Regions from separate parts of the Cytobacillus dafuensis genome, predicted to be linked through region 2. Evidence: riboswitches for the same ligand, from Rfam matches in the RefSeq annotation. Region 2 holds a riboswitch; each other region holds the start of a gene.

Region 1 (4,218 bases), 1.2 Mb from region 2:
ATTTTACGCAAAAGAAAATTCCTTTTCTTCAGATGAAACAATTTCTTGAACCTCAGAGCCTTCTAATGTTTCTTTTTTCAGAAGTGCTTGGACTAAGTACTCAAATTGTAATCGATTTGTATTGATTAGTCGTTCAGATTTATCTAAAGCCTTATGGAAAAGCTCTAGCATTTTTGTTTCTTTTTCAACCTTATTAAAGGTTAATGTGAAACCATCTTCAAGTAAGCCAGTATCAACCATTTGCTCTATAACATGCTTGGCTTGTTGGACATCACCGCTTACCCCAATGCTATGTTCACCAAGAATGAGACGCTCAGCTACACCACCTGCCAAAATCATGGCTACCTGATCAAGCATATCACTTGTAGTCGATAAATGCATTTCTTTTGGAATAGGCGCCACATAACCAAGTGCTTGTCCACGCGGAATAATGGTCGCTTTACGAACAGAGCCAGGTTTAGTAATTGCGGCAACAAGAGCATGCCCAGCTTCATGAATAGCTACTCTCTGTTTTGTATTAGGATCTTGCAAGACTCTTGTTGTACTTCCAAGAACGGTACGATCAAGTGCAAAATCTAGATCTTCCTTGGATATTGCTTCCTGTCCGTTTCGAACAGCTCTTCGGCTTGCTGTTTCAAAAAGGGAATGAAGCTCTGCGCCTGAAAAACCTGAAGTGCTTTCAGCAAGACCTTCAAGTGATTCTTTAACATCATCTGCCAAAACACGATCTTTTGCATGAATTTCAATAATTTCTTTTCTGCCATTTGTATCTGGAAGCGGGACATGGAAAGAAAAATCAATACGCCCCGGGCGCAGGAAGGCATCATCGAGCATATCCTTCCGATTCGTTGCAGCGATGAATAGGATACCATCGTTTGATTGTCCGCCATCAAGCTGAACGAGTAGTTCCGTTAATGTTTTTTCACTTTCTTCACCACCATGCTGCTTTCTTTTACCAGCAAGGGCATCGACTTCATCGATAAATACGACAGACGGCTTTTGCTTTCTTGCATTTTGGAATAATGTCCGAACACGAGAAGCACCGACGCCAACAAACATTTCATTAAATGCAGAACCACTTGTAGAAAAGAAAGTAGCACCTATTTCCTTTGCGATCGCTTGGGCAAGCAAGGTTTTACCTGTCCCTGGAGGTCCATATAGTAATATGCCTTTTGGAGGCTTAACGCCCATTTTAAGAGAGCGATTTGGATCTTTAAGTGTGGATAGAGTTTGCAAAATTTCCTCTTTCATTTCACCTTGAATACCGCCAACATCTGCAAGTGAAATAGAAGGTAGAGGTCTTGCTGTAGAAACACTTTGCTTCATTGAATTAGCAGCTCCTAAACCGCCTTTTCCGGATTTATATAAATAAATGCCGATACCTGCAAGGACCGTAACAAGTCCGCCAAGAACCCATGGTGTATAAGGACTGCTTGAAGAAAATGTATATTGAACATTATAGTTTTCTACTATTTTATCAATCATTTGACTGTTCGGAGGAACATGCGAAAAATAATTTCCTTCACTCGTAGAAATCATGAGCTTACCGTCTTTATGTTCATTGATTGTAACTAGCTCACCTTTTTGAGCAATTATCAAGTTCTCAACGGAGGAAAAAGGAATTTGTTCAGCTTTATTTCCTGCTTGAACAGTCCAAATTACTGCTGCTAAAATCACCAAAAACGCTACAATAATTACTGAAATTGCTGAAGTTTTATTTAAACGTAATTTCAATGTATTCCCTCCCTTATGTATTATTATTATAAATAACATAAATAGGGCAGGGGTAGTCCCATTTTCATGTAAAATGAAGAAAAAATTGGAATTAATAATTTAGGAAGTTGAGAGGGGAGTAATATGAACATTTCAACTTCACATATGTTGGAAAGTCATATATACTAATATAGGAACAATTACATAAACGTAACCACAAGGGGAGCTAATTGCTGAGAGTGAACACATAGTTGTTCTGACCCTTCGAACCTGTTAGTCAATTCTAGCGTAGGAATGTGGCATGAGTAGAATGTTTATTTTACATGAATTTCTATTCTCCCCTTGAGGTAACGTATTAAACAAAAGGGGAGTTTTTTTTATGAGGAAAATAAGTCTGATTGCATTGATCGAGGCTTCTTTTTTTGCTGCATTTGCAATTGTTTTAGATCTATTGCCATCGATTAAGCCAACTCCAAATATTTCGATTTCAGTTGCTATGATACCAATTTTTATTCTAGCCTTTCGCTGGGGATTTCGTGTTAGCTTAATCTCAGGTTTACTTTGGGGTATTCTTCAAATCGTAATGGGGGATGCTTGGATTGCCACACCTACTCAAGCATTCATTGAATATTTCATTGCATTCGCTTGTATTGGTTTTGCAGGTTTATTTTATAATTTAATACAAAAGGAATTGCGTTTTGGCGACAAGAAAAAAGCGTACGGGTGGATCGTTGCAGCAATATTTGTTGGCAGTCTGGCGCGATACTTCTGGCATTTCATTGCAGGAGCTATTTTCTTTGGAGAGTACGCACCAGAAGGTATGGATCCAATTCTATTCTCTTTCGCAGTAAATGGTGCAACAATGCTAGGAGCGTTTGCATTATGTTCATTTGTTGCTGTCCTTTTAATATCAACCACGCCTCGATTAATTATTAGAAAAGACAATACACTAGCAATCGAACATAATAAAGCATCATAAAAATAGGGATTTCATTAAAAACTGCACAATGATTGAAAAAGTTTGTTAATCAATCATTGTGCAGTTTAGTTTTCATATGGTCTCTTTTACAGTGAATTTATTTTCTATTTTTTCTTCTAATAAAATAATACAGAAAAACGATTACTAATAGTCCAATTATTACTTTGTCAGAAATCCCATTTTCCTCGCTATTTTTTTCTTTCGTTTCGCTGCTTTCATCCTTTTGATTGTTGTCGATTTTTTCTGTTTGTGTAGGATCTGTAACAGCTTCTTCGGTTTTATCTGGAATGGCCACTGTTCTATTTTCTATTTCATCCATCTCTTCAACTGTGGTTGCATACATACCTTTTGATAATTTTTTTGCCTCAGCCATCGAAGAAACAATGCGGTCTTCATATAAATAGTCACCATAATCATAGAAATCCTCTACAAAGCCAGCTTTTGTTATTTCCTCTTGAAGCAATTGATCATCAACCCAAACCCATGCAAGCAAGCGATTATATTTATCGAAAACTCGATCTCCATCCGTTTCCAGCGTAATATTTCCTGACCTTAAGAAGGAGCATGTATATGTACTTGCCTCTTTTCCAAACGGTTCTATTTTGTTTGTGCTTTCTGGTGTATCAATATATAAAAATCTTGTTATATAGGTTTGTCCGTTTATCTTAAATTGTGCAGTATCCCCATCGGTGCATTTTACAAGTTCAGCAGGATACCTCGTACCTAATTTAATCGCATCATTTGGTTCTTCTGTAGAAGATATATTATCAGATGGTGTTGAAACTTCCTTTTGACCTGTTTCATTTTGGTTTGGAAATGAATAGCCCTCTAAATCAACATTTTCTTTAGACAAACCAGATGCACAACTGGAATTGCTGTTATATTTTTTAATTAATTGAATGAGTTCATCCATATTGGCTGCTGTTTTTGCAAGTGAGGAAGGTTCATGAAGTAAATAGACACAATCTGCCTTACGAAAATGCCCTCCTAATTCATCCCGTGCACCATTATGAGCTGCTGTTAATGTAGGGAGTATAAAAAAGCTAATAGTAGTAAAAACAAAAATGATGATTCGATTAAATTTGTACAAAACTAGTACCTCCTATGTAACAACCATACGGTTAAATATAATACCATAATCAAATTGATTTTTGTTTGTTTTTTGACTATTCATCTCATAGACAACTTTTACTTTCAAACAACAGAATCAAAAATAGGCACATTAAATGAAATTTCTCGTATTATAAAGGGATATTTTTTTTACAGAGGAGGAATACGATTGTATCCATTTTATGATTATCCAAATTCATATAGACAAACTGAAAAAATAATCGCAAATTTAACGAAAGCAATAAATGGTGAGTACAGTGCTATTCAATGCTATCAAAAACTAGCAAATATGGCGCCGACACAAAAAGAAAAAGAGCAAATCCTTGAAATAAAACAAGATGAAAGTAAGCATCTTCATACATTTTCACAATTGTACGTAAATTTAACTGGTAGTCAACCAATTCCACAATTAATGG
Region 2 (4,218 bases):
CATTCCAGCATATTCGCTCCAGTCTTGAAACGTCCAGCCAAATACCTCTCCGTAAAATGTTTTTGCCTGTTCCATATTAGTTACATGAATCTCAAAATGAACGACTCTTCCCATGATTAACCTCCTAATATATTCACATAGATATGTACTGCACACTTGAATGGATATTTTTTATGTTTATTTTTACCTGTGTTGATCGACAAGGATTAGATTACCATCAGGATCCTCAATCATAAAGCTCCCTGGGCCTTCAGTTGCCACATTTGCTTCGTTAATAAAGTTAATTCCTTTTTCTCTAAGTTCCTCCTGTAATACCCTAACATCCTTAAAAGGATTTACTTCTTCAGCATTACTGTCCCACCCAGGATTAAAAGTTAATATATTCTTTTCAAACATACCTTGAAACAGGCCAATTATACAGTCTTCATTTTTCATGATTAACCAGTTTTGATCGATATTTCCACCAAAAACGTTAAATCCAAGTTTCTCATAAAATGCTTTTGAAGCATGAATATCTTTTACCGTCAAACTAACAGAAAATGCTCCAATACTCATATTTTTTCTCCTTTCACTAGATCATGAGGATGCTTTCACCTTATATCTAAAAAATAACACTTGATTCATTTAAAAATCAATTTCTAGGGTATTTTTTTTCAAAATAGTTAACCGTTTTTTCAATTAACTGCTTTAATATTTCTAAATCTACGTCATCTAGTTTATTTATATAAATACAAGCTTTACCTGATGTATGCTTCCCGAAACTCTCTAGTAATTGTTCTCGTTCTTTTTCTTCCATTGTAAAATATAGACTGATTTTTGCTTTGCGAGGTGAAAAGCCAACAAGTGGTGCATCTCCTTCGTGCCCAGTTTCGTATACATAGTGGTAAGAACCGAACCCAATAATGCTAGGCCCCCACATCTTAGCCTGAAAACCGGTTACTTCAGTAAAGATATCCAACAAATCATATGCATCTTTCCTCTTTTTGACGTTATCAACTTTTTCGATAAATTCAATGACGCTACTATCAGTTTCTTTCGTCTTAGGTTCATACATTATGGCTTTCCTCCTTTCATACTGATTTTTTAAAATTTATTATTACCGCTTACTAATCACTTCTCCACTAGATTTTCATTATTCAAATAAACTATACCGAGTATTAAATAAACTAGCAAGAAAAGGGATTATAGTACTTTCAACTGATATAATCTTCATCATAAAAAATCTCCTTCTCAAGATAATCTTCTTAACACTAGCAAAAAGATTTCATATTTATGCTATACACTCTCTTATTTTTGTTATAATAAAGTGCCTGAAAAAATAAATAGCATTAGAATTGTAGGGGAACCGGTGTTAACGGTTGAGATTGGATCTGTGAGGTCCTGACCCTTTGAACCTGATCTGGTTAAGACCAGCGGAGGAAACATATTCGAGTAAAGAATAGATATGTTTGTTCATGGACGCGCGGGTTCTCATCCGGGTGTTTTTTATTTTTTCTGGAGTTACCACGAATACACTTTGGAGGAAAATGTCATGAAAAGGTTAATTGCAACTATGCTTACTACATCCTTGCTTCTCGCAGGATGTGCCGGAGGAAAGGAATCCGCAGATCCCGCGAAGGAAAAGAAAGAAAAAAATGAGAAGGTAACGGTTGTTCTTGATTGGACACCGAATACAAATCATACCGGTTTATATGTTGCACAGGATAAAGGATACTTTAAAGAAGAAGGCTTGGACGTTGAGATTATTATGCCTGGTGAAGCAGGAGCTGATCAGCTAGTTGCTTCAGGAAAAGCCGATTTTGGCGTAAGCTATCAGGAAAGTGTTACACAAGCACGTGTTCAAGGGGTACCTTTAGTTTCAATTGCAGCAGTTATCCAGCATAATACGTCAGGATTTGCCTCTCCAGTGGAGAAAAATATTACTTCACCAAAGGATTTTGCTGGAAAAACATATGGAGGCTGGGGAGCTCCAGTTGAAAAATCCGTTATTACTTCCTTGATGCAACAGGAAAATGCCAATGTAGAAGATGTTTCCTTTGTGAATATGGGGGATACAGACTTTTTTACAGCGGTAAAACGAGACATTGATTTTGCTTGGATTTATTATGGCTGGACAGGCATTGAAGCAGAACTTCGCGGCGAAAAGATCAATATGGTTTATTTAACCGATTATAGTAAAAAGCTTGATTACTATACACCAGTACTTGTAACAAATGAAAAGAAGCTTCAATCGAATCCGGAACAAGTGAAGAAATTTTTAAAGGCTGTTTCGAAAGGCTATGAATTTGCGATCGACCATCCATTTGAAGCAGCAGATAGTTTATTGAAAGCAGCTCCTGATCTTGATAAAGATCTTGTTAAGAAAAGTCAAGAGTGGTTAGCAACACGTTATCAAGATGATGCTCCAAGATGGGGTGAACAAAAGCTAGAGGTTTGGGAAAACTATGCAAACTGGATGTATGAAAATAAATTATTAGATAGTGAGCTAGATGCTAAAAAAGCCTATACAAACGACTATTTGCCAAAGTAAGGAGACTAGTAAGATGAATAATTCCCTAGTTAGCATTCAAATTATCCCGAAAACAAAAAATGGAGAAGATGTCATTCCATATGTGGATGAAGCGATTAAAATTATTGAAGAATCAGGTGTCAATTATGAAGTTCATCCATTAGAAACAACAATGGAAGGGGAGCTTTCAGAGCTATTTGACATTATAAAAAAAATGAATGAACGTATGATTGAAATCGGCAGCAAAAACGTGATTTCTCAAGTGAAAGTTTTATATCAGCCATCAGGCATAGCCATGAATCAGTTAACGGAGAAGTATCGCTAATGAAGAAGAATCGATTTAAGGGATGGAGATCGGTTTTCGTTCTCCTTCTCTTCTTTTTTATTTGGGAGCTTGCCGTTAAAATAGCCGATATTCCAGAATGGCTGCTTCCTGCTCCTTCAACCATTATGACCGAAGCAATTACAGGCTTTCCAAGCTTTTCAGAACATTTGCTTTCAACGATAAAACTTGGGGTTACTGGGTTTACGATCGGTGTTGGGATTGGGCTTTTCGTTGCTATTCTGCTCTATCTCCTTCCGTTTGTACGTGAAGTTGTATATCCGCTTCTTATTCTTTCACAAAATATTCCCGTCATCGTTCTAGCCCCATTATTAGTCATCTGGTTTGGTTTTGGGATGTTGCCAAAAATCATTGTCATTACACTTGTTTGTTTTTTCCCCGTTACGGTTGCAGCACTTGATGGGTTTAAACAAACATCTCCTGACTTAAAGCATTACATGAAAATGGCTGGAGCGACGAAGAGCCAATTGTTTTGGAAGCTGGAACTTCCACATGCTCTCCCATCCATTTTTTCAGGAATAAAAATCTCTGCCACTTACAGTATTATGGGTGCTGTAATTTCCGAATGGCTTGGGGCTAAATCAGGCATCGGTGTGTACATGACTTTAGCTTCGTCCTCATTCCGAACAGATCGTGTCTTTGTTGCCATCTTTGCAATCATGGCGTTAAGCCTATTATTCTTTGCGGCAATTGTTTTGATTGAACGACTTCTTATCCGCTGGCAGTCAAAAGGAGTAGACTAAAATGAGTGTCTTAACGATACAAGATATTTCGAAAAAATTTGCAGATGTAGATGTCATTAAGCATCTAAATTTACAAGTGAATGAAGGTGAATTTGTTTCCATTCTTGGTCCTTCAGGCAGTGGAAAAAGTACGCTCTTTTCACTAATTGGCGGCATTCTTGCTCCTGATGAAGGGACGATTATACTGCAAGGTGAAAAAATTAATAGCAAAACAGGTGCAGTCAGCTACATGCCACAGTCCCCTAGTTTATTTCCGTGGAGAACAGTCTTACAAAACGTTCTTCTTGGTCAAGAATTAAAAGGAACAAAGGATACAAGTAAAGCATTAGAAATGATTGAGAAAGCCGGGTTAGCTGAATATACCCATTCTTATCCTAATGAGCTCTCTGGCGGCATGAAACAGCGGGTATCCTTTATTCGCGCTTTACTTAGCCCGCAGCCCATCATCTTACTTGATGAGCCGTTTTCAGCGTTAGATGAACTCACAAAACTGGACATGCAAAAATGGCTATTGTCTATCTGGGAAAACAATCGTCGAACGGTTTTATTTGTCACCCATAATCTTGAGGAAGCTTTGTTTTTATCCGATCGGATTGTGATTCTCTCCAACAAGCCTGCAACAA
Region 3 (4,218 bases), 1.1 Mb from region 2:
TCGACAAATGCCTATTAATTGTCGGATAATTGTAATTACAATCACGAGATGAAATTATTTGAAAATATTAATTATCCTTTTTATAAGAAATTTTTTTTAGTGATTGGATTAACAATTTAAAGCGACAAAGTATATGAAGGCAGGGAGAAGTAGGATGAACGACTATCAAATTGAAATGAACCTAAGTCAATCAAGAAAACAAAAACCAGCATTTGACAATCTTCAGTTTGGAAGGAACTTCACAGATCATATGTTTATTATGGATTATACGGAAGGAAAAGGCTGGCATGATCCGCGAATTGTTCCTTATCAACCTATTACTTTAGATCCTTCAGCAACAATATTCCATTACGGGCAAACTGTTTTTGAAGGGCTAAAGGCATATCAAACAAAAGATGAGCAAATCCTTCTATTTAGACCTAATAAAAATATGGAAAGATTAAATCGATCAAGCGCTCGCTTGTGTATGCCACAAATTGATGAAGAGCTTGCTCTTTATGGTTTAAAACAATTAATTAATGTTGAAAGAGATTGGGTTCCAAATTTAGAAGGAACATCTCTTTATATTCGTCCTTTCATTATTTCAACAGAAGCACATTTAGGAGTTTCACCTTCATTAACTTATCAATTTATCATTATCTTATGCCCAGTTGGAGCATATTATAAAGAAGGCATTAACCCAGTAAAAATCGCAGTTGAAACGGAATATGTACGTGCGGTTAGAGGCGGAACTGGAAATGCGAAAACGGCAGGTAATTATGCATCTAGCTTAAAAGCTCAGGAAGTTGCGGGCAAATCAGGATATTCACAAGTATTATGGCTAGATGGAAAAGAGAATAAGTATATTGAAGAAGTTGGAAGCATGAACGTATTCTTTAAGATTGATGGAGAAGTTATAACGCCAGAACTTAATGGAAGTATTTTAGATGGAATAACCCGTGATTCAATTATCCTACTATTAAAGCATTGGAATATTCCAGTTAAAGAAAGAAAAATTTCAATTGAAGAAATCTATCAAGCAAGTAAAGAAGGAAAATTAGAAGAAGCTTTCGGAACAGGCACGGCAGCTGTCATTTCACCTATTGGAGAATTATTCTGGAAAGAGAAGCTTCTTGTTAATAACGGAGAAACTGGTTCATTATCAAAAAAATTATATGAGACCTTAACAGGCATACAAAATGGCTCACTAGTCGATCCATTTGGCTGGCGTGTATTAGTATAGAGAGCTGTTCGATACAGCTCTTTTTATATGGAGATTTTTTAAAAAAATTTTTACCTTCCTAATTTTTTTCCTTGCAATAATAATATTTCATGCTATGCTATTTATGAAGTTAATAAGTACACTAGGGGTGTCTGCATAAGACTGAGATGGAACAATCGTTCTTAACCCTTTGAACCTGATCTAGTTTATACTGGCGTAGGGAAGTGGCGTTTGGATAAAATATTCGTATGTTTATTTATCCCCACTCTTACGTTTTTGAGTGGGGATTTTTTGTTTTTTACAAATTCTATAGATTTAATCTACTAGGGGCGCCTTTAATGGCTGAGATAGAACCCTTTGAACCTGATCTAGTTCATACTAGCGTAGGGAAGTAGGTTAATTGAAAGATATATTTACTTCTTTCTTTAACCGCTTTCCAAAATGAAAGCGGTTTTCTTTTTTTTCTTCTGCATTTACTAAAGATGCAGTTTATCGCAGATTAACGGGCAGTAAGACCCCCACTTCAAGGTTGCCAGAGAATTAAAGAAACCTAAGTGGGGGATCAACTGCCCGTAAAGGCCCGATTGGTTCAACTAACCATCAGTGGGGGATGAAAGAAAACCCCCACTGATGGTTAGTTGAACTTTATTCCAGCTAGGCAAAATAAAAAACAATTTTTTCAGGAGGAGAATTAAAATGGAAAATGTTAAAACAAAGAAATTCACTGAAAGGCTATTTGAAAATGTAAAGCCAATATGGGAGAAAAATCATCAGCATCCATTTGTACAAGAACTTGGAAAGGGGACGTTAGATGAAGAAAAATTCATTCATTATATGAAGCAAGACTACGTTTATTTAATTGACTATTCAAAGCTTTTTGCGGTAGGAGTAATGAAAGCTCATGATTTAAATATGATGGGGAGTTTCGCACAAACCCTTCATGAGACACTTCATTTTGAAATGGAATTACATCGCCAATTTGCAGCAGAATTCGGAATTACCCGTGAAGAACTTGAAGCAACAAAACCTACACCTGTCAATTTAGCCTATACAAGATATATGTTAAATGTTGCCCAGAATGGCAGTTTAGCAGAGCTTGTATCCTGTTTACTTCCTTGTGCATGGGATTATTGGGAAATCGGCAAATTACTCAGAAAGCAATATGGAGAACATCTCTCAACAAATCGTTATGCTAAATGGATTGAAACATATGATTCGGAAGCATTTGGAGAAGGTGCAAAATGGTTAATTCAGCTGATGGATGAGCTTGCGGAAGGAAAACCTGAGCGTGAACTTACTATCCTTGAGGAGCACTTTCAAATGGCTTCAAAATATGAATACTTATTTTGGGATATGAACTATTACAAACAAGATTGGCCGATCTAAAAACAAGTTGGTGAAAAGATGACACTCGTGTTAAAAAATGTTTCCTATACATTTAGGAATGAAGCAAATCAAAAAAATAAAGTCATTTCTGATTTAAACTTGGAAGTGAGAAGTGGAGAATTTGTTTCATTAATTGGAAAAAGCGGCACAGGGAAAAGTACGATTTTAAAATTAATTACAGGCCTGCTTAAACAAGATGAAGGAGAAATCCTAATCAATGGAAAAGCAATCACACTTGGGGATGTTGGCTACATGCCACAGCGTGATCTGCTGCTCCCATGGAGAACAATTATAGAGAATATTATGATTGCATCGGAGATTCAAAAGAACTTGCAAATTACGAAAGAAGAAGCGCGAGACTGGCTTGACCGAGTAGGATTACTTGCTTATGAGAATGCGCTTCCGAATCAGTTATCAGGCGGAATGAGGCAGAGGGCGGCATTTTTGCGCGCTCTATTATCGGGAAAGGATTTGTTATTGCTTGATGAACCATTTGGTGCACTAGATGCACTAACAAAAAAAGAAATGCAATCATGGCTATTGTCTATTTGGCAAGAATTAAATAAAACGATTTTATTTATCACACATGATTTAGAGGAAGCATGTTTCTTAAGTGATCGGATTCTTTTATTACATCTGGATAAAACACTTGATGATATTCCTGTAAATCTGTCTCGGCCACGCCACCCTGAAATGCTGCACGAAATGGAGCTTATTACTTTAAGACATAATCTGGAGAAAAGGATTGCCCATGAAACAATTTAAACAATGGCTGCAAACATACAGTCTATTTCTCATTTTTTCCCTAATTATTTTTATTTTACTGGAATATCTCGTTCGATCAGAGCTCATTCCTGCCTTTATCATTCCGGCGCCGACGAGTGTAATAACTTCAATTATAGAAAATTGGAAGCCGTTATTTTTAGAGCATTTGCCCGCAACCTTGCTTGAATTTTTAATTGGTTTTGTCTTAGCAGTTGTTGGTGGAGTGGGATTAGCAGTGGGTATGTTTTTTTCAAAATTAGTAGAAAAAACTCTATATCCTGCGGTCTTAATATCACAGATGATCCCTATCATTGCGCTGTCGCCAATTTTTGTTCTCTGGTTTGGTTATACAATTTGGAGCAAGGTTGCTGTGACTATACTAATTTCTTTTTTTCCAATCGTTGTTGGTACATATGATGGACTTAAATCAAGTGATAAGGAATATATCGAATTATTACGTTCGATGGGGGCAACCCGCTGGCATATCTTCAAAAAACTCAATATTCCAATGGCAATGTCCTCTTTTTTCTCAGGGTTAAAGCTTGCAATTGTATATGCCTTAGTCGGAGCGACAATTGGCGAATGGTTAGGAGCAAGTGAAGGGCTTGGATATTACAGCCGTCGAATGTCAGGTAATCTAAATTCTGAGGGAGTATTTGCAGCAATTACCATACTTACTTTGCTTGGCATACTTTTGTTTGCAATCATTTCTTTTATAGAAAAACGAATTTTAAAATGGAAATATACAGATTAATTCACAGATGGAGTTGGACAAAAAATGAAAAAAATATGGATGAATCGTTTATTGATTGTAGTAATTGCTATCATGCTTGTTGGCTGTTCCGGAAAAACCGAGAGCAACAAAG

Evidence for each region. Region 2 has a riboswitch for thiamine pyrophosphate ahead of FSZ17_RS06315 (ABC transporter substrate-binding protein). Riboswitches for the same ligand answer to the same signal wherever they lie in the genome.
Region 1: it holds a riboswitch for thiamine pyrophosphate, as region 2 does, so the genes downstream of both, thiT (energy-coupled thiamine transporter ThiT) here and FSZ17_RS06315 (ABC transporter substrate-binding protein) in region 2, are expected to answer to the same signal.
Region 3: it holds a riboswitch for thiamine pyrophosphate, as region 2 does, so the genes downstream of both, tenA (thiaminase II) here and FSZ17_RS06315 (ABC transporter substrate-binding protein) in region 2, are expected to answer to the same signal.

Annotation. Positions count from the first base shown of each region.
Region 1 covers NZ_CP042593.1:2,508,899-2,513,116, reverse strand. The annotation lists gene FSZ17_RS11875 (AAA family ATPase) at 4-1,734, opposite strand; TPP riboswitch at 1,923-2,025, shown strand; gene thiT (energy-coupled thiamine transporter ThiT) at 2,093-2,692, shown strand; gene FSZ17_RS11865 (thermonuclease family protein) at 2,790-3,782, opposite strand; gene FSZ17_RS11860 (ferritin-like domain-containing protein) at 3,972-4,218, shown strand, end outside.
Region 2 covers NZ_CP042593.1:1,314,651-1,318,868, reverse strand. The annotation lists gene FSZ17_RS06330 (VOC family protein) at 1-114, opposite strand, end outside; gene FSZ17_RS06325 (VOC family protein) at 184-555, opposite strand; gene FSZ17_RS06320 (DUF1801 domain-containing protein) at 632-1,054, opposite strand; TPP riboswitch at 1,329-1,438, shown strand; gene FSZ17_RS06315 (ABC transporter substrate-binding protein) at 1,532-2,530, shown strand; gene FSZ17_RS06310 (MTH1187 family thiamine-binding protein) at 2,544-2,834, shown strand; gene FSZ17_RS06305 (ABC transporter permease) at 2,834-3,595, shown strand; gene FSZ17_RS06300 (ABC transporter ATP-binding protein) at 3,597-4,218, shown strand, end outside.
Region 3 covers NZ_CP042593.1:2,419,940-2,424,157, reverse strand. The annotation lists gene FSZ17_RS11490 (branched-chain amino acid aminotransferase) at 155-1,222, shown strand; TPP riboswitch at 1,336-1,441, shown strand; TPP riboswitch at 1,517-1,608, shown strand; gene tenA (thiaminase II) at 1,898-2,587, shown strand; gene FSZ17_RS11480 (ABC transporter ATP-binding protein) at 2,606-3,352, shown strand; gene FSZ17_RS11475 (ABC transporter permease) at 3,339-4,106, shown strand; gene FSZ17_RS11470 (ABC transporter substrate-binding protein) at 4,131-4,218, shown strand, end outside.